2 regions of the Paenibacillus sp. TY11 genome follow, and region 1 is predicted to be linked to the other one. Evidence: riboswitches for the same ligand, from Rfam matches in the RefSeq annotation. Region 1 holds a riboswitch; the other holds the start of a gene.
The links. Region 1 has a riboswitch for ZMP and ZTP ahead of AC6EJC_RS26245 (TIGR01440 family protein). Riboswitches for the same ligand answer to the same signal wherever they lie in the genome.

Region 1 (12,118 bases):
TACTCGTCTGTTAAAGGATTTCTCGAGACGATCCAGCTTGCCGGCCAGACTGCCGTCGTACAGTGTATCGCCGATAACCACTTTCAATCCGCCCAGCAGACTCGGGTCCACTATATTTTCCACACGGATTGTTTTATGTTCACGGGCTCCGAATTCCTCGGCTACCGCTGTTTTTTCCTGATCACTTAAAGCATAAGTCGAATAAACCTTTGCATGAGCAAGTCCCAGCTTGTATTCCTGAATATCGAGGTATCCGGCAAGGAGAGATTCGAATAAATCTGCTCTACTGCGCTGAATCAACAGCTTGATCGTGTTAATCAACGAGGCAGACAGCTTGCCTTCAAAACTGTTAGCCAGAACCTGAAGCTTGACCGCTTCCGTAATGTTAGGAGAATTAATGAATTTACGGATTTCAGCATCCCCCGATACAGCCTCTACAAAAGCACGTAGCTCCTGCTCGGTTTCCATAATGGTCTGTTCCTGCTCTGCCACTTCATACAAAGCTTTCGCATACCGTTTGGCAACTACCGTATCCCGGCTCATGCTTTGCCTCCTACCTCTTTAAGGTATTGGTCGACAAGCTCTCCCTGGACTTGGTCTTCCTTGATTTCCTTTTGAATCAGTTTGGAAGCAATTTGTACCGAAGCTTTACCCACTTCGCTGCGCAGCTCGGCAACTGCCTTATTACGCTCGCTTGTGATTTCACGAACAGCTTCGTCTTTCAGGCGGACAGCTTCGTCTTTGGCCTGAACAATAATTTGCTCCGCTTGCTTGTTACCTGTTTGTTTTGACTGCTCAATAATGTCGTACGCTTCCTTACGCGCCTGCTGGAGAGCCTGCTTTTGCTCCTCAACATAAGCAACAGCCTGTTCACGCGTCTGTGCCGCCTCATTCATTTGCTGTAATACAAGCTGACGGCGCTTCTCCATAACGGAAAAGAGAGGGCCGAATGCATAACGCGTCAGTAACCAGTACAAGATCAAAAATGCAATGATTGTGAAAACGATACTTGTCCAATTTAAACTCAATTGAAGTCACTCCTTTCCGGTGAACGTCGGTTCTGGATCTTTCATGTTCAAACGAACAAAGAAGGCGCGGATGGCTGTGCCTTCCCCGCCAAACCTTGCTAGGTTTAATTCATTAAGCTTTAGCGTAAAAAATAAACGCCAGAACGACACCGATAATAGGCAGGGCTTCGACCAGACCTACACCGATAAACATTACCGTTTGCAATGAGGACTTCGCCTCCGGCTGACGAGCGATACCTTCAACCGTTTTACTTACAATCAGACCATTACCAATACCTGCGCCGAGCGCACCCAAACCTACTGCGATAGCTGCTGCTATTAATGCCCAAGCTCCCATTTTTAAAATCCTCCTTAGAGATGTGTATTTGTATTGTACATGTATTTGCAGTTAAGAGCGAAGCGCACTCCTGAACTTAACTAAAAACCCGAAACTAAATTTACCTAATGCTCTTCTTCATGCGTGTCAATTGCCTGTGAAATATATACGAACGTCAAAATGGTAAAGACGAACGCCTGGATACTGCCGACAAAAATACTAAAACCTTGCCAGACAACGAGTCCCAATACCGAAGCAATCCAACCTCCAACACCAATCGTCGTCAGTTTCAGCAGAACACTGATCAAAACCTCGCCGGCAAAAATATTACCGAATAGACGCATACCATGTGTCAATAGTTTTGAGAACTGCTCAATCAGGTTAATTGGCAAAAAGAAAGGAAATGGCTGAATGTAATGCTTGAAGTATGCTTTGGTATTACGGAAGATCCCCAGATAATGAACCAAGACAAAGATCATCAATGCCAGTCCAATGGATACCCCTGCATCTGCGGTAGGTGATTTCCACCAGCTGATACCTACATGGGCAGCTTCGCCCGGGTGAGACGCTTGTGCTTGTTCTAAAGCTTCTTTGACTGGAATGATTTCATGTCCAAATACTTGGGCACTTTGCGCATTATCGAATTCGGTCACAATCCCGAACGGTAAGCCCAGCATATTCCCCACGAAGATGAACATGATAAGCGTCATCCCCAAGGAGAGGAATGGCTTCCCTTTTTTCAAATCCATCGTACTGGATATGAGCCCTTGAACGAATTCCACAACCCATTCCATAAAGTTTTGCAGCTTGCTCGGATTGTCCACAGACAAATTGCGTGTCGCAGCAAAAGCCAGTCCAAACACAATCGCGCAGGTCACAACCAGCATAATAATGACGGACAAGTCAATGTTAAACCCGCCCAATTGGATAATCGGTGATTCATGCAACATGTTTTCTCACCCCTTTCTCAGTTGAGCCATCATTTTTCCTGAAGCGCGAATATGATGCCTATAATTAAAAGAAGAAATTGACCAGTCACCAGGCTTGCCATTACAGCGATCTCATGGAAGTAGGCCGGAAATTCTATCGCCAGCACCACCGCCAAAATAGAGGTCGAAATCCGAATTCCAAAGCCGATGCCAACCTTTTTCTTCTTGCCTTCACCGGCAGCTGCACTCGCAACCTGTCGAATTTTGTAGGCCATATACAGCACATTAAGACAGCTTACTCCCGTTCCCAGAATGATTCCGTGAGCAATGTCACGATGTTGGGGCATGAAGGCGGAGACCAGGAAACACAGAGCCATAATACCAAGCGCTACGATCCATAACATTTTTTGCATACGGGTCATCTCATTCATGGTTATCCCTCAGTACCTTTCCGATCACAAGGGCAATACTTAATGCGCCTACAACCAAGCCTGCGAGAACGCTTACGCCAATCCAAATTCCGGAGCCACCAAGTTTGGCATCAATCCATTTTCCGGCATAGAAACCACCCAGTGTGCATATCGCCAAATCAATGCCGATCGCGCTCACCAGTCCTATAGCCTTGAAGGCATTTCCGGTGTTATTTCGGTTGTTGTTTTGCTTGGAAGGTTTGACCACTTTTCCATGTCACCCCTGCAATTCCAGTCCATTTTACTTAAATGTAAGATGCTTTGTCAATTGAGATATTTTAGCGCCCTAAAGTATAAAATCAGTCGACAAAGCATCTTAAAATGCTGTATCCCTTGGTAACCGTACAGTTTAACTGTATGCTTGCCTTGTAAAGAATAATTATATCGGACGAACACCTTTTGTGAACATTGTGTGAAATTCTTTAGGACGTTCAGTTTGAACCCCGTAATGGTGCAAAATCGCATTGACAATTCTCACTGATGCTTGTCCATCTCCGTAAGGATTCGCTGCCTGACTCATAGACTCATACAACGCAGAATCTGTCAAAAGAGCCTTGGTCCGATTGTACACATTCTCTTCACTTGTACCTACCAGTTCCAGGGTACCTGCTTCAATTCCTTCCGGTCTTTCAGTCGTATCACGCAGCACCAGGACAGGTACTCCGAACGAAGGCGCTTCTTCCTGAAGACCACCGGAATCCGTAAGAATCAGATGTGTATGTGGATAAAAATTGTGCAGATCCACGACATCCAGCGGATCAATCAGCTTAATACGCGGATGATTGCCTAAAATCTCAAATGCAGGTTCCTTCACAGCCGGACTCGGATGAACCGGATAAACAATAGCGATATCCTCAAACTCGTCCGCAATTCGCTTAACCGCATTAAAAATCTGACGATGCGGTTCCCCTTGGGATTCCCGGCGATGTGCTGTCATGAGAATCAGGCGTTTGCCCTGAGCCCAGTCCAGTACCGGGTGCTCGTAATCTTGGCGAACCGTATACTGAAATACGTCAGTTACTGTATTGCCTGTTACATATATTCGCGATTCAGGTTTATTTTCCTTCCGCAAATTACCAGCCGATAAAGAAGTAGGCGAGAAATGCAGATCAGACAGTACTCCTGTCAGCTGACGGTTCATTTCTTCAGGATATGGAGAAAGCTTGTTCCACGTCCGCAAGCCCGCTTCTACATGCCCTACTTCAATCTGCTGCATAAAGGCTGCGTAGCTGGCCAGGAAAGTCGTCAGCGTATCGCCGTGAACCAATACGATATCGGGCTTGACCTCACGCAGTACGGGTTCCAGACCTTGAAGTACACGCATGGAAATTTCATTGAGTGTCTGGCGATCCTTCATTACATCCAGATCATAGTCAGGGTGAATATTAAAAACTTCCAGAACCTGATCAAGCATCTGGCGATGTTGAGCTGTGACGCATACCACGGACTCGATATGCTCCGGGTGGCGCTGAAGCTCCAAAATGAGAGGAGCCATCTTAATAGCTTCCGGACGCACTCCAAAAATTGTCATCACTTTGATTTTGGACATTTTCTGTTGAACCCCTTTTCATAAATAAATGCCCGCTTCACAGATCTTCCCTTATTCAGAAAAATGACCTGTCTTAGCGTCCATAGATTTTGCCGAACCGCCAAAGGAAGTCTACTTGGTTCCGTACAAGCGGTCTCCCGCGTCACCAAGACCCGGAATGATGTAGCCATGATCATCCAGACGCTCGTCCAGTGCAGCAACATAAATGTCTACATCAGGATGCGCATCCTGCACAGCTTTCACTCCTTCAGGAGCGGCAATCAGATTCATCATTTTAATTTGAGTGCAACCTCTCTTTTTCAAAACATCAATCGCCGCGATCGCCGAGCCGCCCGTTGCAAGCATCGGATCAATCACGATCAATTCACGCTCAGTTACATCGGTAGGCAGCTTCGTATAGTATTCTACGGGTTGCAATGTCTCAGGATCGCGGAACAGTCCCACATGCCCTACCTTTGCTGCGGGCAGCAGTTTAACGACGCCATCCAGCATACCCAAGCCTGCACGCAAAATCGGAATGAGGCCCAGCATACGACCAGAAATCACTTTACCTTCCGTCTCAGCAACTGGTGTCTGCACCGTAATGCTTTCCAGCGGGATATCCCGTGTAATTTCATAAGCCATCAATGTTGCTACTTCATCCACCAGTTCGCGGAAATCCTTGGTGTTGGTCCGCACATCGCGGATAAATGTAAGTTTGTGTTGGATCAAAGGGTGATCACAAACCACCAGTTTTGCCATGATATATTCCCTCCGGTATTATCGTCACGTTCTTTCGCACCAGCATATCGAACATCCTGAGTCGAAAGGATCTATGTAACCTATTTGTACAAACCAAATAAGCACAGATGCAATGCGTGCCTGTAAATCCTGTTTATTATAACATTCCCTTGATTGATTTAACACCTGCCACCGCAACCTTTTGTCAAGGGAAAGATATGATAAGTAAAATACTTAATGAGACCGCTTTATGGGTGACTTTTGTCACATAAAATCACATCAAAAAGGCCCTGACGGCACTTGACCGTCAAAGCCTACGAGCTTTAAACTTTCTGCCTGAGCTATAGCCTTTGCATCCTCATGCAGCGGTATTCTTTTATCTATACTTCAAATTATCCCACGCTCCCTGAAATTGCTGTAGCATTTCGTCCTTCGTAATAACTCCTGCAATATAGGCTTGCATACTACTGCTTAAATCCTGATTCAGCCCTTTCGGGAAGCGTTGGAAGTTCCAGCTCCATATCTTGCCTTCCCTCACATGCCGAGATATTTCCGCACCTAGATCACCTGTCGTCTCGTCACTGGACGTGATACTTTTGAAGGCGGGAACGAACTTAAACTCCTTGGTAATATAATGCTTGCCTGTTTCCGATGTGACCAGCCAGTTGAGAAAATCCTTTGCCTCCTGCTTCACAGGCGAATTTTTATTGACCACCCAGTTTGAGGCCACTCCCACAGCGAGTCTACCTCCTGTGGAGGGATCATTGTCTATAGGCGTAGGCAGAATACCCAAATTCAAGTTAGGATTAATTCCATCCATTTGCGGCTGAGTCCAGTTGCCCTGGTGCATCATAGCTGCCTTGCCTGTCGAGAACAATGTTACTTGTGTATTGTAATCCGTCGTAAGAGGATTGCGATTTCCATATTTTAAGGTCAGGTCAAGCAACTTCACCCACTGATCGAACACAGGGTTACCGGGGATGCGAGCAGTTCCTTTGTTTAAATCCTCAACATAACTTTCCGGGTTCGGCTGTCTGGCAAAAGGGATATTGATAAAGTGGTTCCCTAGAACCCACCATTCAGCATACCCGTTAGCAAAAGGTATAATCCCTGCCGCTTTCAGTCGCTTGGCTGCTTCCTCCAGTTCATCCATCGTCTGAGGCAGTTTGGTTATGCCCGCTTTTTTGAACAAATCCTTGTTATAGACAAAACCAAAGCCTTCCAGGTTCATAGGCTGTCCGTAAATCTTACCGTTAACCGTCATCGGCTTACGGGCGAAATCGTCCAGATCCTTCACCCATGGCTGATCCGACAAATCCTCCAAGTACTCAAACCACGTATCGCGGTCCTGGTAGCCCTCATTTGTGAAAATGTCGGGCTGATCGCCTGATGCGAATTTAGCTTTTAACGAAGCACCGTAATCCGTACCGCCTCCGACAGATTGGATATCCAGCTTGATGCCAGGGTGCGTTCTTTCATATTCTGCCTTCAGCTTGTTCAACGGTTCCGAAATCTCTACTTTGAATTGATAAATGTGTATCGTTTTCGTCCCACTCTGTTGAGCTTTCGTATTTCCACAACCTGCAAGTGTACATGCGAGCAGCACCATCAGGGAGATGACAAGCAGCGCTGTTTTTTTCATCGGTTATCCCTCCCATCAACCTTTGACCGCGCCGGCTGCAATGCCAGAAACGATGTATTTTTGCATCACCAGAAAAAACACAACAATTGGCGTGATCCCCAATACCAGCGCTGGCAGCGCCAAGTCCCATTGCTTGGTGTACTGGCCAAACAGCATATAGGTTGCAATTGGAATGGTACGGAGCTCAGGATCATTCAATATGAGCGAAGGCAACAGATAGTCATTCCAGATCCATAAGGTGTTCAAAATAAGTACGGTTACGAACATAGGCAACAGCAGTGGACAAACGATGCGAAAGAACACCCCGTACCGGGAGGAACCGTCCACCCTCGCAGCCTGCTCGATCTCGATAGGTACCGTTTTAATAAAGCCATGAAAAAGAAAAACGGATAAAGGCGCTCCAAAACCCAGATAACATAAGATCAGCCCCGGTATACTGTTGTTCAAACTCAATACGTTGGACACTTCCATAAGCGGCAACATAATGGATTGAAAAGGAACTACCATCGCAGCCACAAGCAAACCGAACAGGAACCGGTTAAAAGGAGTGTCATGTCGAACCATCTGGTAAGCAGCCATCGAGCTGATTAGCAGCAAAAGCGCATTGCTGACGATCGTGACGATCAGTGAATTCCCCAGCGCTGTGGGAAAGTTTATTTTATTCCAGGCGTTAGCATAGTTTTCAAAACGGAAGGTTGTCGGCCACGAAGCGGAATGGGCCAAAATGTCGCCAAAAGATTTAACAGAGTTCACGAGCAAAAAATAGAACGGAACCAGAAAGATCAACCCGATCACAATAAGCAATATTTCAGCAACCCATGTGCTAAAACGATAGTTTGACGTTTTTTCCATTACATTTCGACCTCCTTTTTCTTTGTGAGACGCACCTGAATGCTGGTAATGATCGCAACGACCACAAAGAAAATCATAGCTTTGGCAGTCCCTAATCCAAGACGATTATTTGTAAACGCTTCATTATATATATCCAACGCTACGGACTCTGTCGACTTGAATGGTCCACCCTTCGTCAAAGCCAAATTCAACTCAAATACTTTAAAGGACCAGGATATCGCCAGGAACAAGCAGACGGTTACTGCCGGCATAATAAGTGGCACTACGATATGACGCAAAATCTGTCTTCGGCTCGCACCGTCTATTTGCGCCGATTCCGTAAGGACATGAGGGACATTATTTAACGAGGATATGTAAATAACCATGAGATAACCTGCGTATTGCCATACAAACACAATGACAGTTCCCCAAAAAGCAGTTGGCCCATCACCCAGCCATGGCAGTTTGAAAAAGGAAAGCCCTGTCGCCTCCCCCACCGCAGAAAAGCCGCGCACAAATATAAATTGCCAGATGAAGCCGAGCAGCAAGCCGCCGATCATATTAGGCATAAAAAATACAGTTCGCAGCGCATTACGGGTACGCAACGGCTTTGTAAGCGCATAGGCCAGGAAAAAGCCGATCAGGTTCGTCAGAATGACACCACATACGGTAAAACGGACCGTGAACCAGAACGCATTACGGAAATCTGGATCATCTCTAAAAATATGAATGTAATTTCCTAGTCCGAGCCATCGGACATTTTCAGATACTCCATCCCAGTTCGTCATGGAATAATACAGCCCCAGCAGGAACGGAATGACCATAATCAAGACGAAAAACAACGCCATCGGTCCTACAAATACGAGTTGTTGTAATAATTGCGCGGATTTTCTTTGACTCAATGCAATCACTCCTTTGTTGTAGATCATGAAGGAAAGCGCAATAAATCCTTACTGTAATCGCTTATTACCCAAAAATGTCAGTTTCGAGTCGTCCGGAATCAAAAAAGGCTGTTCTCCCTCCAGCTTACGGAAGGAAAACAGCCTTATAACATAAATAATAGAAATGTCGATGAATTAGTATTGAGTTCCTGGATAGATCGGGAACTTGTCTGTCAATTCGCCAACCGCTTGGCTCGCTTTGGACAATACAGTATCATCTTTTGGGTTTTTAAGGGTTTCGGCAATGATTTTACCGATTTTGACCATAGCCTCTTCATCCATACCACGAGATGTCGCAGCAGGTGTACCAATACGGATCCCACTGGTAACGAACGGACTAGTCGGGTCAAAAGGAATTGCGTTTTTATTAACCGTGATGCCCACGGAATCCAATACATGCTCCGCTTCTTTACCTGTGATATTCAAATTGCGCGTATCCAACAGCATCAGGTGGTTATCCGTACCACCGGATACAATGTTAATACCCTCAGCCAGCAGTGTATCAGCCAGCACTTGTGCGTTGCGAACTACGTTTTGCGCATAGGTTTTGAACGATGGCTGGAGCGCTTCACCCAAGGCAACCGCTTTGGATGCGATCACATGCATCAGTGGCCCCCCTTGAGTACCAGGGAAAATAGCTTTATCAATCGCTTGCGCCCATGCTTTGCGAGTCAGAATCAGACCCCCGCGCGGACCACGCAGCGTTTTGTGTGTCGTTGTTGTCACAAATTGGGCATGCGGAACTGGACTTGGGTGAATGCCCGCTGCCACGAGACCTGCGATATGTGCCATATCGACCATGAACAGAGCACCTACATCATTGGCAATGGAAGCAAAAGCTTCAAAATCAATAGTACGCGGATATGCACTCGCGCCAGCTACAATCAGACGAGGACGGTGCTTGAAGGCTGCCTTGCGCACTTCATCGTAGTCGATGCGGAAATTATCTTCGCGTACACCGTAAGCAGCAAAGTTATACAACAAGCCGGAGGCATTAACCGGACTTCCGTGTGTTAAATGACCACCATGCGCCAGATTCATACCCAACACAGTATCTCCAGGTTTGAGAGCTGCCAGATACACCGCCATGTTGGCTTGTGCCCCAGAGTGAGGCTGCACGTTAGCATGCTCGGCGCCGAACAGTTCTTTCGCGCGGTCACGTGCGATGTCTTCGACGATATCTACATGCTCACAACCACCATAGTAGCGTTTGTTCGGATAACCTTCAGCATATTTATTCGTCAGCACGGAGCCCATTGCTTCCATCACTGCTTCACTGACGATATTCTCGGATGCGATCAGCTCGATATTGTGGCGTTGTCGTTTCAGTTCAAGTCCCATTGCTTCCATCACTGCCGGGTCACTTTTACGCAGGTGTTCCATCATGATTGATTACTCCCTCTCCATAGTCAATTGTTGGGTATACAAGCAAACGCCTGCTCCTCTGTTGGGTACCTCATATCAATGCAAAAAAAAGTTTAGTACAAACATGCCGCCATGCCAAATGCTAATCGCAGTTTCCGCCGACTTCTTGTTCCAGACTGTACACCGCCCGTTGTCCGCCAATAAGTGGAGGACGGGTGAACGCCGCTGTCACACGTGCTTCACCAATCCAGCGAAGGCTTGGGCGAAACGGAACGGCAATCGGCCGCAGATGCATGCCAATCAGCGTTTCGCCAATGTCTATCCCGGCATGCGCCTGCACGTTCGCCGCCAAACACGCGTCACTCATAGAACGATAGGCGACGGTGCCCATAGAGCCTCCTGCTGTACGAACAGGAACAGCTGCAACCTCCATCAGTCCCAGTCGCTCCAGCACAGCCCGTTCAACGACCAGCGCTCGGTTCAAATGCTCACAGCATTGAAACGCCACATCAAAGCCATACTCCCTGCGAACGGACTCTACTCCAGACAACAGTTGCTGAGCCACATCGAGCGCTCCCGCCGTACCAATCCGACTTCCAGCCACTTCACTTGTGCTAGCGCCAATAACTAGCAGGCGGCCAGCCTTGAGACTGGCTGCTTCTGCGATTTCCCGCACGACAGAAGTGGTCTGTGCTTCCAGCGAAATCTCATGATCCAATTGTCCCACCATTGGAACCTCCTTTGGTTGAACAGCCTCTCAGAGACTAGGCACGGTCTCATGCCCCAAGTTCAACACACTCTCTCCTGATCACAATCTGACTATATTATAGCCGATGTTTCAGATTTCGAGCAGAAAAAATGGAGAACCTTTAAAGGAATCAACTCTCAGCTAAAAATCTGGCATAACTTGTATATGAAAAAAAGAGCAGTCCACACCTATGTGGAATTGCTCTTTTGCCCAGGCGACCGGCCGTATATCCGATGCTCCATCGTGGTTAATCCCACTTTTGTCGCCAGTTACATCGGATTCTCATTTTTCCACCTTATCTTAACGGATTAACCGCCGAAAATCAACAGATTCCGTACAAAACAGATGAGTAATACCAATTTTATTCGGAAGAAGCCTTTAGCTTGTCCAGCAGCTTATGCAGCGCCGTACGGATTTCCGCAGCTGTGACATCGTAGTCCTCTCGCGAACCGCCAAACGGATCTGAAATATCAAAGCCCGGAATCCGTTGGTGTAATTCAATCATTCGTTCACGCTCCTGTGCCGATAGCTCTTGTCCGAGTGAAGCCATCAACTGCTGTGAAGCATATAAACCATCCAACTCCTGTACATCATTCAACACCGCATCCCGGTTCTCCACATATTCCTTAAGCGTAAATACTTTTCCCGCCGTTTGGGGAAAGCGCTGAATTACGTGCTGTTTATGTCCTTGCGTCAAGGTTAAGATCAGATGCGCCCACCCGGCAAGCCCGTCGCTCAAAGGGGTTGAAGTGATCTGATCGGATATACCGTGATCACGTAGAACCGCCTCTGCATGTCGGGATATCGGCGTGCCTTCCATCGCGGCTACTCCCGCAGAACGCACTTCCAGTTCTAGCCCATGCTCAGCAGCCAACTTACGTAGCATCCCTTCAGCCATTGGACTGCGACAGGTATTCCCTGTGCATACGAATAAGATATTCTTCAACGTTTTCACCCCCCGTATGTTAAAAATATATAAAAACAGAGGATTACTATAATCTTAATTCTTTAGTATAATCCTGCATTTATTTTACACTGTCTACGCTAAAATCAAAACATAAACATAAAGCCGAATGCCAACAAAATGGCACCACCCACTGCTTCCCCATAATCTCCTAGATTACGGCTGACCTTGCGACCCAATAGCAGGCCCAACATCGCCATTGCTCCCCCGCAAAAGCCAAACGCCAGAACGGACAGCACCAGATCACTTTGGAACATACCCAGTGACACTCCTACAGAAAATGAGTCAACGCTCACCCCAAGTGCAAACAGCAAAAGGCCTAAAGGCGAACGATGATCCAATACCTGTACGCCGTCCCCTTTAAAGGAATTATACACCATATGCCCGCCCAAAAGGATGAGTAGACCCCCTGCGAAGTAGGCCGTCACATGACCTAATAAAGAACTCATATAATGGCCTGTGAACATTCCCAGCAATGGCATCAGAATGTGAAAAAAGCCAATAACAGTACTGATGCGCAGCACGTCTCGCAGGCGTATCCCCTTCATGCCGATCCCTACACCCAGCGATAACGCATCCATTCCTAGCGCTACCGCCATGATCAGAATCGTTACA
Region 2 (12,118 bases), on a different contig from region 1:
AGCACCGCATCGAGCGCATTGATTCCCTGCTCTGGTGATCCTGCGGCATGAGCCGCTTTTCCGTAAAAATGAAAGTCTAGCGGGTCAACTGCCAGACTCGGTGAGGTCAGCCGGGTCACACCGGATGGATGAACCATCAGCGCAGCATCAATCCCTTCGAACAGCCCGTGCTTCACGAAGCTGCCTTTTGCACTGCCATTAGGACCGCCTTCTTCCGCTGGTGTACCGAACACATACACCTCGCCTCCCGTCTCGTCGATCACCTGCGCCAAGGCGATGGCTGCTGCCGTGCTTGCGGTTCCGATAATATTGTGGCCGCAAGCATGGCCCAGACCGGGCAATGCATCATATTCAGCCAAGTATCCGATTTTCGGACCTGGTCTAGCAGAAGCCTTACGGGCAATAAATCCGGTTTCGTGTCCCGCTACATTACGAGTTACCTCAAACCCCGCTTGCTCCAGAATACCCGTCAGTGCCTGGGAAGCTTGAAATTCCTGATTGCCAATTTCGGGATTAGCATGAATAAACCGGCTCGTTTCCGTGTAAAGCTGACGAGACTCCTCAATTTTCTCAATAATCCGCTGTCTATGTGTATCGACCGTATTCGTTGTACTCATCGCAATCTCTCCTCTTTTCGAAAATAGATTAGTATGCTTCCAACCCTACTTCTGTTCAACATTCTTATTTCTTTTGCGCTTTAACATCTGCTACCAGCTTATCCAATGTGGCCTGCAGCTCTTCGGCAGACTGGTCTACCACGACGTTAGCTCCTTTGGAATCCTGTTTTACCGCCTCGGCTACATCAGCATCATGGTACAAATCCACGATCGTTTTGTAAGTCGCATTATCCTTATCCTCCGCACGGGCAGCAAACACGTTCACATATGGCTTCGCTTCTTCGCTGCTTGCATCATCCTTGTAGATGGCTCCATCCAGCTTGAGCCCGGCATCCGTAGCAACGCCGCTGTTCACGGCTGAGGCGGCTACATCAGACAAAACGCGCGGCGTCTGCTGGGCAACAACTGGAACAATCTCCAGCTTCTTAGGATTACCTTCTATTTCATCCGGGGTCGGATACAGGCCCGCGTCCTGCTTCAACTTAATCAGCCCGGCAGACTGGAGAAGTTTCAAAGCCCGTCCCTGATTTGAGGGATCATCCGGTATAGCAATTTTGGAACCGTCAGGAATATCCGATACGTTTTTGAATTTTTCAGAATACAGTGCCATCGGAGCGATAATCGTTGCACCAATAGGGACGATATTCACATCATTTTCTACATTAAACTGACTGAGAAAGGCCAAATGTTGAAAGGAATTCAAATCTACCTCTTTATTGGCGAGCGCCTTATTGGGTAATGTATAATCCGAGAAACTGATCAGCTCAATTTCAATATTTTTGGCCTCTGCTTTCTTCTTGAGCACATCCCAATACGTGTCCTCAGATCCTGAAACCCCGATTTTAACATGTACTTTTTCATTTGCATTTGAGCCCGAACCGTTAGCTGAGCAAGCAGATAGAACCGCTACACTAAGAATAGCTAGTAAACCCAAGCGAAATATTTTTTTCATTTTCATTTCCCCCTTAATCGTTATGTATAATACTCTGTTCCCATTAGCGCCGTAGAAATTTACGAGACAAGTAGTTCCCCGCATATTGGGCGACCTGTACAAAAAGGATCAGCAAAACAATCGTGACAATCATGACCGAAGTATCGAATCGTTGATAACCATAAGTCATTGCCAGATTCCCCAGACCACCTCCGCCCACCGTACCAGCCATGGCAGAGAAATCAATCAAGGCCACGGTAATAAACGTCAACCCAAGAATCAAAGGTCCCAGCGCTTCCCGAATCAACACACCCGTGATGATCTGAAATGGAGTCGCACCCAGTGCCTTGGCAGCTTCTATCATGCCCGGATCTATGGAGACCAGATTATTTTCCACAATTCTCGCGACAGCAAAGGCCGCTACAATAGTCATTGGGAAAATAGCCGCCGAGGTTCCAATCGTGGTTCCCATGATTAAACGCGTAAACGGGCTAATCGCCACTAAAAAAATGATAAACGGAATCGGGCGAATGATATTAATCAGCAAATTCAGAAACATAAACACAAATTTGTTTTCAAACAAGCTCCCTTTACGTGTCACATACAGTACTAAACCAATCATAAGCCCCAGAATACTGGCAAAAATCAGCGTGACAACAACCATCAAAAGCGTTTCCCCTGTAGCCTCCACTACCTTGAGCCAAAATGTATCCCAATTAACTCTCATGATCGACGACCTCCCTGACTTCCACCGTCGTTCGTAGTTCCTCCACGACCTTGTTAACTTCATCGTCTGCACCGATTAACTCGACAATTAAGCTTCCGAACAGCGCTCCCTGTAGCTCATTAATACTTCCATATACAATGTTGTAATCCAGATTATGCTTCCGTGTCGCTCTAGAAAGCACCGGTTCACTGGTCGCCCCACCCCGAAAAACAAGTCTGTACAATCGGCCAGCGTGATGCTCCCGAATCTTGCTCAGCAGTTTGGGTGAAAGCTGATCATTCAGTACAGAGCGAATAAAATTTTTCGTCGTCTTCGTCTGTGGATTGGCAAATATATCGAAAACACTGCCCTGCTCAATCACCCTACCATTCTCCATCACCGCCACACGGTCACAAATACTGCGAATCACGTTCATTTCATGAGTAATAAGTAAGATCGTAATCTGGTACTTTTCATTTACTTTTTTCAGCAGCCTCAATATATCTTCTGTCGTTTCCGGATCGAGGGCCGAGGTCGCTTCATCACAGATGAGAATATCGGGCGAATTCGCCAGTGCTCTGGCAATGCCGACCCGTTGCTTCTGCCCGCCAGATAACTGCTCTGGATAGGAATCCGCTTTGTCCTCCAATCCAACAAATTGCAGCAGCTCCTTAACACGAGCATCTATCTGTGTCTTGGGCAGTTTAGCCAGTTTTAGAGGATAAGCCAGATTCCCATACACAGTACGAGAGTTAAACAAATTAAAGGTTTGGAATACCATCCCGATCCGTCTTCTTAAATTCCTTAGTTCCTTGGGACGTATCTGAGTAACATCCTGATCATTAACGACAATTCGTCCCTCTGAGGGGCGTTCCAGTAAATTGACAAGCCTCAGCAGCGTACTTTTACCTGCACCGCTAAAGCCAATCACTCCGAAAATTTCTCCCTTTTCAACCGATAACGAAACCTCTTCCAGTGCATTTACCTTACGATTGGATAAGGTAAATATTTTGCTAACTTGTTCAAACTTTATCAAACTACTTCCCCCTTACGCCTACAATGTATGTATTCCTCCGCTCTATTTTAGTAATCCGGTTGATTTAATCGGATTTACGCCCTAAAAAAAGCTCCCTAATCTTCGTTCGGCCGAAGATGGGATTATTTAGCTGTATATTGCATTGTTAACACCTTAAGACAAGAAGGAGAATCTGTCAATAAAAAATGAATATAACCTTCTGACTCCTGTCATCATAATTGGTTACACTTTTAGGGCTACAAAGCCAAATAAGGCTAACCGTATATTTGCAAAGTTTGCAAAATCGGCAGCCCTTTGTGCATTGCAATCTCGATCATTCCACTGACTAATGTGTAGAAGTATTTTTCAAATCTGCTTCATAACGAAGGCCGAATTGTTGTCTTGCCTCCTCCATCACTTCAGCGACTGTAAGTGAACACTCCAAGGAGTTAATGGAACTGTTGCGTTCACCACTCTTGATCAAATCAATAAATTCCTGAATTTCATAATACATTGGCTCACGCGTCTGAGCTTTGGTCAGATCCTCAATCGTGCCGTCCCGATAATGAATTTTCACCTCATAGGGCTGACTGATTTTGTCGATCACCATCGTTCCATTCTCACCCTGAATTTCAGCAGGCAGATAGGAATCTGTAATTTTGGAATACATGACGATAGCATCCATATCAGGGTACTTCATCACGATACTGCCCTCGCCATCGACACCAGAGGATAAAAGTACACCTACCGCCCGAACCTCCTCAGGTTTGCCGAACAAAGTCACCATAGGATACAAACAATACACTCCAAGGTCCATCAAGGAACCATTGGAAAAGGCCGGATTAAACGCATTCAATACCTTACCTTGCTTAAAAGCATCAAAACGTGAGGAGTATTGACAATAGCTTGCAAAATAACGCCGAACCCGGCCTATTTTATACATATGATCCTTTATTATTTTAAAGTTAGGCATAAGTGTGGATTTAACGGCCTCCATCAGCAGAACATCGTTGTTGCGCGCGGCTTCGATCATGCTCTTCACCTCTGCTGCATTAGACGCAAAGGGTTTCTCACACAACACGTGCTTTCCGTGATTCATACATAAGATCGCCTGCTCCGCATGTAAGGAATTGGGGCTGGCAATATATACGGCATCGACCTGATCACTTGCGGCCATTTGCGCCAGGTCTGTAAAAACCTCCGGCTGGCTGTTATATTTGTCAGCAAAAGCTTTGCCCTTATCCTCTGTGCGTGAGTATACCGCCGTCAGAGAAAATTCGTCCGTCTCCATCGCAGCTTGAATAAACCTCTCTGTTATCCAGTTGGTTCCAACAATACCAAAACGCATCACAGTATCCCATCCTTCCCGTGAGTCATTACAATTCATATGTACCTATTCTCGCATTCCAGCCTAAACTTGTCCACTATACCGTTAGTCATATCTCATGCTTTAACATGTTCATTCGACAAAAAAAGACTGCAGTCTATCAGCTTAATTTATACTGATTGTACCACAGTCTTTATAAGTTTTTTGGGGTTTACACCTTCAGTGCACGAACTTCAGACTCGGTTAAACCGGATGCTTTTGCAATCACTTCGATTTCAAGCCCCATATTCAGCATATTCCGTGCAATTTCAAGCGCTTTTTCGCGCTCTCCTTCAGCTTTTCCTTCAAGCTTTCCCTCAGCCTTACCTAGCTTTAAACCTTCTTCCCTTGCGCCTTCGATCATGGAAGCCTCATCATGCAGATACTTTTGTCGGGCTTCGTACTGTAAACGCGCCTCTTTATCCTGACTTAGAAACTCCAGCGTAGTCATCGCCTTTTTCAAACTAGGTTCATTCATGGCTAATACCTCCCATTGAGATGGATTACTTCCCTTTAGAAACAAAAGCCAATTGACCAAGCTACTGCCACCAGCCGGAATCTCGTACTCATCCAGTTTGGGAAGTTCCAAAAAATGCAACTCCATATCATCACTAAACGGAATGCCTGTACGGTCCTCTGTCAAATGAAACACATTATGATATCGGCTGTTCGGCAGGAAAGAGTAATTCAAAATGTTGATTGTTACACACTTTCTCAGCAGTTTGTAAGATTGGCCTTCGTATAATTGTCCCGCATACTGCTTACTCCAATAGAATAAGGTTCGTTTATCCATGTCATATTTATTAAAAAGTTGCATCTCCACATTAATAAGCTGACCTTCCGACGTTCTGGCTCGAATATCCAAAATAGACTGCTTATCACGCGGGGCGTCTTTATCCGTATACGGATTCAGAAGTATAATTTCTGTTAATGAAGGTTTCCCAGCCTCCTCAAAGGTACGATTTAGAAAAGTTAAAAGAACATCACGGTTTTCCTCGCTTCCGAATATGCGCTTAAACAAAAAATCGTTGCGGGGGTCCAGCATTTCTACCAATAGAATCAGCTCCATCTGCTCATATTATACCACGCCAATAAATAAGAAAACACAATAAAGAACATATGTTCCTGTATTTATCAATCGATAATATATCATCTTTATGAGTGTCAAGCCACATTCCTGATGGATCATTTTCAGTATGTCTACCTGCACATATGTGCAAAGCTTTATAGATGTTAAACACGAAAAAACCGTCCTCGCGGACGGTCAATAATCTCTATTTTTTGGATATCACTTTGCCTACTTCTGCCAAGATGGCATCCATGGAAGCAGGGTCGTGTACATCGTACTCATCAATGTTCAGGCGCAGCACAGGACAGGCATCAAATTCGTTGATCCAGTTGGAATATCTGCGATGCATTTGCTCCCAATAAGATCGCTCAGTCTGGATCTCCATCTCGCGGCCGCGTTCCTCAATCCGACTCAGTATGGAGGGCAAGCTGCCTTCCAGATAGATCAGCACATCGGGGTGCGGGAAAAACGGGGTCATCACCATCGCCTCAAACAGGCTAGTATATGTTTCATAATCCGTTGGGTTCATCGTTCCCTGATCGGCATGCATTTTCGCAAAAATTCCTGTGTCCTCATAAATGGAACGATCCTGTACAAAACCTCCACCAGACAAGAAAATATTCTTTTGCTCCTTGAATCGTTCCGCGAGAAAATAAATTTGCAGATGAAAGCTCCATCTTTCGAAATCGTGATAAAACTTTTCTAGATATGGATTATGATCGACCTGCTCCAAAGAGGTTTTAAAACCAAGGCGTCCGGCCAAAGCACCGGTCAGCGTGGATTTACCTACACCTACCGTGCCCGCTACCGTAATTAGGGCATTCGCAGGAATGTTGTAATTGTTCACTATATAAGCTCCTTTACATCGGAAACAATTTGTTCAAATTGTGCCTGGTTTTCTACAAAATCAATTTCATTCCCGTTCACGGTCAATATACGAGGGGAAGGGGACTGCTCGGCGAGAAACTGAATGCCTTTATCATAATCTGTAATCAATTGCTCCAGGTAGGCGGGGTCCATCTCCTGTTCAAAGGAGCGTGCCCGCTTGCGAATTCTGCCCAGCAAGGTATCCAAATCTGCTTTAATATAAATGATAATGTCCGGCTTAGGCATATCATCTGTGAGCAAATGATAGATTTGACGATATTTTTCGAGCTTCACACCCTTAAGCGTGCGTTCAGCAAAAATCAGATTCTTGTAGATATGATAATCAGAAATAACAGGCTGAGCTTTCTCGATATATTGCAGACCGGTATCCTCCAGCTGCTTATACCGATTGCAGAGAAAGAACATTTCCAGCTGAAAGCTCCACTCATCTATATTTTGATAAAATTTATCGAGAAATGGGTTCTCCTCGACAATCTCTTTGATCATCGGCAAATGTAGCTCGGTTGAAAGCATTGAAGCCAACGTCGTTTTACCTGCTCCGATTGGCCCTTCAACGGCTATAAATGGGGCTTGTTTCATGCGGTTCTGCTCCTCCTTGTACTCCAGTCCATCCTGTGGACAACTATCCTATTGTATCACAAGGAAGTACGCTAAAGGCATACCAAATCTATGGATAAAACAAAAAAACAGAGCTGCTACGACTTGCTTCATAGCCTCCCTGTTTCTGCCTAGATAATTCTGTCTTTCCCTCATTTAAACCAACCTTTTTCATTAAAACGTGTAATCGCCTCAATCCGGTTACTGACACCCAGCTTATCGAGAATGACTGAAATATAATTGCGCACCGTCCCTGTCGTTAAATACAATTCACCAGCAATCTCTTTTGTGTTCTTTCCGTCAGCAATGAGCGCCAAAACGGTCTTTTCACGCTCAGTTAGCGGGTTGACTTCGGCATAAGCATCATCGACCAGTTCCGGGGCATAGATACGCCGGCCTGCCATAATACTGCGAATGGAAGAAGCCAGCTCTTCACTGGGACTGTCCTTGAGCAGATAACCGTGTGTACCCGCCTTGATAGCTCGTTCAAAATACCCGGGGCGAGCAAACGTAGTTAAAATCAATACCTTGCAATTCAAGCCTTTGAGTTCCTCAGCCGCATCCAATCCGCTCTTTATCGGCATTTCGATGTCCATAATGCATATGTCTGGCTGATGCAGCTTCACCAGCTCTATAGCTTCTTCCCCGTTGCTTGCTTTTCCGACTACTTTCATGTCCTCTTCCAAGTCCAGCAGGGAGGCTAGAGCACCCAGCAGCATACGCTGATCTTCCGCGATGACAATTCGAATCATGGCCCCACCTCCTCATTCGGCTTTTCAGTGATATTGGGCACTTTAATAACCAGGGTCGTTCCCTGATCTGAACGCAGCTCCATACATCCGTTCACGAATTCGAGCCTTTCCTTCATGCCTTTCAGGCCATTTCCCCGAAAAACCTCATTTTCCCCCGTAACGCCGACTCCATTATCCTGAATCCGCAGGGTTAATTCCTTACGAGACGGCTCAATGGTGATGGAACAAGCGGTGGCTCCACTGTGCTTAACCACATTGGTCACTGCTTCCTTCATACACATACTAAGCACATTTTCATTCATTAATGACGTATGCTCCAGCTTGGGGTCGCCCTCCAAGGTCAATTCAATGTGAGCAGCCTTTAAAATCTGCCGAATACGTAGTAGCTCATCCTCTAGTCGCATGCCGCGCATTTGAGTAACCATTTCCCGCACTTCTTTTAACGCGCTTCTCGCTGTGAGACGAACATCGTTAATTTCGACATGAGCCCGCTCCGGGTACTGATCCATCAGTTTGCCGGCCAAATCGCTCTTCAGCCCGATGAGTGACAGCTTCTGACCTAAGGTATCATGCAGGTCGCGCGCAATTCTTTGCCGTTCCTCCAGCTTAATCAATTCCGATATTTTCTTATTGGCATCCTCTAATTGGACTTGGAGCCGATCGCTTTTGTTGCGATTAAAATTCGTAATCGGAAGGAGAATCACACCGATCAGATTGAGTAAGATAAAAGGAATCTGCTTAATAAAAACTGGATTCTGAGAAACAAAACCATAATTAATCAATCCAATAGTAATAACCATTAAAATAATATACAGCGTCGTAAATGCAGCCTTACTTTTAATATTACCGATCAGATAGGCGATAAATATTGAAAAATACATATAGCTAAACAGCAGCGTCATTGTAATCGATATGGCAATCTGTACACTGGTCCAAAAGTATATGAGCCAGCCCTTCGAGACAAAAGCCAGTACATAGCAAGCAAAAAACACCAAAATAATGGCGGTACCCAGAATAATATGACTTGTAGATGAGGAGCTAAAAAAGTAAAAGGGCAGGATATAAAAGACGACCCACACATAAGGGCTAAGTCCCGTATTTCTTTGGAAAATCTGATACCATTTTTGCATCCTGCCCACCCTTTTCTACTTCACATGACTTATATCCCTTATCTTATCATACCAAATTCCGTACAAAGTTATTTTCTTTCCGTGCCTACAACAGGTGTAGGGATGGGTTTCGTAACTGTAACACGTTTGCTGAGGAGCGGCTTCACTTGTTTAAAGGTCAAAAAGGTTTTCGTGCTTTCATCCCAAAGTCGGAACTTCAAAGATTGCAGACTGCTACTCACCGTGATCGTGGTCGCCTTTTGAAGTAACGGTGTCGCTTCATGTGCTTTCTCCAAATTGTAATTTGGCACTTTTGGGCTCAAGTGATGAACGTGATGAAACCCGATATTGCCCGTAATCCATTGTAATACTTTAGGAAGCTTGTAGTAAGAACTGCCTTCTACGGCTGCATTAATATAACTCCACTCTTCATCATGCTCAAAATACGAATCCTCAAACTGGTGTTGTACATAGAACAGCCAGATTCCCAACATACCAGATACAAAAAAGATAGGTGCCTGTACGAGAAGGAATGCCTGCCATCCAATAGCCCAGCACAACAGTGCGTACAATACAGCAATGGATATATTTGTCACATGAGTGTTGATTTTTTCCTTACGTTTGGCTGTCTTGATATTAAACCGGTAGGAAATCAAAAAAGTATAAATCGGACCTAGCCCGAACATAACCCAAGGATTTCGATATATGCGATAGGCCAGCCGTGTCCATGTGGAAGCCTCTGTGTACTCTTCTACCGTAAGCACCCACATATCACCTGTGCCTCTTTTATCCAGATTACTGCTGGTTGCATGGTGGATCGCGTGACTATTTTTCCATTGGTGGTAAGGACAGAGCGTAATAATACCTGTAATCGTTCCCACAATGTCGTTCAGCTTGCGACTTTTGAAGAAGGATTGATGACCACAATCATGAAAAATAATAAACGTCCGTACCACAAACCCCGAAGCAACAATGGCAATTGGAAGCGTTAGCCAGTATGAAACCGACAGGCTAAGATAAGCGGCATACCACAATAGGATCAGCGGACCCAAGGTATTGATCAGTTGCAGAACGCTGGATTTCGTGTTTATTTTCTCGTAGGGAGCCATATTTTTTTTCAATTGAGCTAATGGGAGTTGTGTCATACTAATTATGATCCTCCTTTAAAATGACGCCCGTACCTTAATCCTGTCAGGCGTACATGTTGATCTAACTTCAGTATAAGGAGATAGCTGTATTCGCTGTAGTCATAAACGTCAGTTCGGTTGTATGACATTTGTCACATTGACAAGCGACATAACCTGTTTGCCAAATGTTCGCGGGTTTCTTTTCTGATGATTATTTGCTAAAATATAAGATATATAACGCTGTATGTGACTGGCGAAGTCAGTGGAATTAACCACGAGGGAGCATACAAAAAAGCGTACCGTTCGCCTGGGAGAAGTATTTGCAGAGGATTCGTCTGTCTTGACGACCTTGTGCAAATACTTTTTTTCGTTTTACAAGACCATGACACCCTGTTGATTCCAACATTCGATAAATTCAGAGGAGGCTTGGACTATGGCTATTATCATGAAATCCAAAGAAGCAGCTGAGCAAGTGTATGCAACGATCCGTTCCCAGGTAGAACAAATGAAACAGCAAGGACACCGTCCCCATCTGGCAACCCTATTGGTAGAAGGTGATCCGGCATCTGCATACTATGCCCGGACCAAGCAAAAAATAGCGGAGAAGCTGGGTATCTCATTTCATCTCCATACTTTTGATCGTCATGTTAGCGAAACCGAGCTCCTGCACCTAATCGGCAGCCTGAACGATGCATCCCATGTACATGGCATTATGCTGGAACTTCCGCTTCCCCAACATCTTTCCGCCTCCGTTATTAAACAATCCATCGCTCCCTATAAGGATATTGATGGAATTACACCTGATAACAAGCTGGCTACCGTGACAGGTGACGCCGGGCTATATCCCGCTACACCTCAAGCCTGTATCGAGCTGCTTAAGCATTACGGTCACACATTGGCAGGCAAAAATGTCACTCTCGTGGGCATCGGACAGACGGTGGGACTTCCCCTTTTCCACATGCTGCAAAGAGAAAATGCCACCGTTACCGCCTGTCATGCAGGTACACGTGATATTGCAGAGCATCTGAGCCATGCAGACATTGCCTTCGTCGCAGTCGGATGCCCTGATGTGATTACGCAGGATATGGTTCATCCCGGTCTGATTCTCGTGGATGCAGGCATTAACGAGACACTGGAAGGAAAAATCGTGGGTGATGCTGCTTTAGACGTTGTGGAAAAGGTACATGCAATTTCTCCGGTTCCCGGCGGTGTGGGCACCTTAACGACTGCGATTTTGTACAAAAATTTGCTCAAAGCGATACATTTGCAACACTATTCCAGAGAGGTGGTTTATTCATGAGTGAACTGTCGTGGAATAATTCCATCGGACATTTTCTGAAAGAGGCTGCAAGTGCAGCGCCTACCCCCGGCGGAGGAAGTGTATCCGCATTGGCTGCGGCACTAGGCGCGGCTATGACCTCCATGACCGCCAACCTTTCACAAGGAGAAAAATATGCGCACATCCATGAACAAATCACGGATGTCATTAGTAGCATGGAAAGATTGTCTACACATTGTGAGGAACTAATGGTCGCAGACATCCAATCCTTTGAACAGTACATGACCGCACTGCGCTTGCCCAAGGAAACAGACGAAGAAAAGCGCTATCGTACCCATTCCTTACAGACAGCGGTGATCGCTGCCATTGAGGTACCCATGCGTCTGCTGGAAGTATGCCGGGACGGATTGTCGCAAGCGTATAACATTGTGGAAATGTCCAATAAAAATGTTATTTCTGATCTTGGCATCGGCGCGATCCTGTTCGAAGCAGCAGCTCAATCTGCCCTGCTTACCGTCGACATTAACCTTGCTTCGCTGAAAGATTTGGATGTCAAATACTCCTATGAGACCAAGACAGCCGCACTCATCCGTGAAATCGGACAGATCAAAGAACAAACCTTGTTGATGGTGCGCAGTCGAATAGCGAATTAGTCTGCTCAT

Region 2: it holds a riboswitch for ZMP and ZTP, as region 1 does, so the genes downstream of both, AC6EJC_RS24370 (bifunctional 5,10-methylenetetrahydrofolate dehydrogenase/5,10-methenyltetrahydrofolate cyclohydrolase) here and AC6EJC_RS26245 (TIGR01440 family protein) in region 1, are expected to answer to the same signal.

What each region holds. Positions count from the first base shown of each region.
Region 1 is NZ_JCBAIQ010000044.1:7,470-19,587, forward strand. Features, by position in the region: gene AC6EJC_RS26185 (F0F1 ATP synthase subunit delta) at 1-543, opposite strand, end outside; gene atpF (F0F1 ATP synthase subunit B) at 540-1,028, opposite strand; gene atpE (F0F1 ATP synthase subunit C) at 1,141-1,365, opposite strand; gene atpB (F0F1 ATP synthase subunit A) at 1,470-2,294, opposite strand; gene AC6EJC_RS26205 (ATP synthase subunit I) at 2,324-2,704, opposite strand; gene AC6EJC_RS26210 (AtpZ/AtpI family protein) at 2,697-2,951, opposite strand; gene wecB (non-hydrolyzing UDP-N-acetylglucosamine 2-epimerase) at 3,123-4,292, opposite strand; gene upp (uracil phosphoribosyltransferase) at 4,404-5,033, opposite strand; gene AC6EJC_RS26225 (ABC transporter substrate-binding protein) at 5,389-6,654, opposite strand; gene AC6EJC_RS26230 (carbohydrate ABC transporter permease) at 6,670-7,506, opposite strand; gene AC6EJC_RS26235 (carbohydrate ABC transporter permease) at 7,506-8,387, opposite strand; gene glyA (serine hydroxymethyltransferase) at 8,562-9,812, opposite strand; gene AC6EJC_RS26245 (TIGR01440 family protein) at 9,934-10,521, opposite strand; ZMP/ZTP riboswitch at 10,741-10,822, opposite strand; gene AC6EJC_RS26250 (low molecular weight protein arginine phosphatase) at 10,901-11,485, opposite strand; gene AC6EJC_RS26255 (manganese efflux pump MntP) at 11,590-12,118, opposite strand, start outside.
Region 2 is NZ_JCBAIQ010000030.1:47,947-60,064, forward strand. Features, by position in the region: gene AC6EJC_RS24315 (M20 family metallopeptidase) at 1-617, opposite strand, end outside; gene AC6EJC_RS24320 (MetQ/NlpA family ABC transporter substrate-binding protein) at 682-1,569, opposite strand; gene AC6EJC_RS24325 (methionine ABC transporter permease) at 1,613-2,275, opposite strand; gene AC6EJC_RS24330 (methionine ABC transporter ATP-binding protein) at 2,265-3,290, opposite strand; gene AC6EJC_RS24335 (Gfo/Idh/MocA family protein) at 3,616-4,617, opposite strand; gene AC6EJC_RS24340 (Rpn family recombination-promoting nuclease/putative transposase) at 4,808-5,704, opposite strand; gene AC6EJC_RS24345 (deoxynucleoside kinase) at 5,910-6,551, opposite strand; gene AC6EJC_RS24350 (deoxynucleoside kinase) at 6,551-7,171, opposite strand; gene AC6EJC_RS24355 (response regulator transcription factor) at 7,342-7,941, opposite strand; gene AC6EJC_RS24360 (sensor histidine kinase) at 7,938-9,071, opposite strand; gene desA (Delta(5) desaturase DesA) at 9,140-10,195, opposite strand; ZMP/ZTP riboswitch at 10,414-10,497, shown strand; gene AC6EJC_RS24370 (bifunctional 5,10-methylenetetrahydrofolate dehydrogenase/5,10-methenyltetrahydrofolate cyclohydrolase) at 10,611-11,477, shown strand; gene AC6EJC_RS24375 (cyclodeaminase/cyclohydrolase family protein) at 11,474-12,109, shown strand.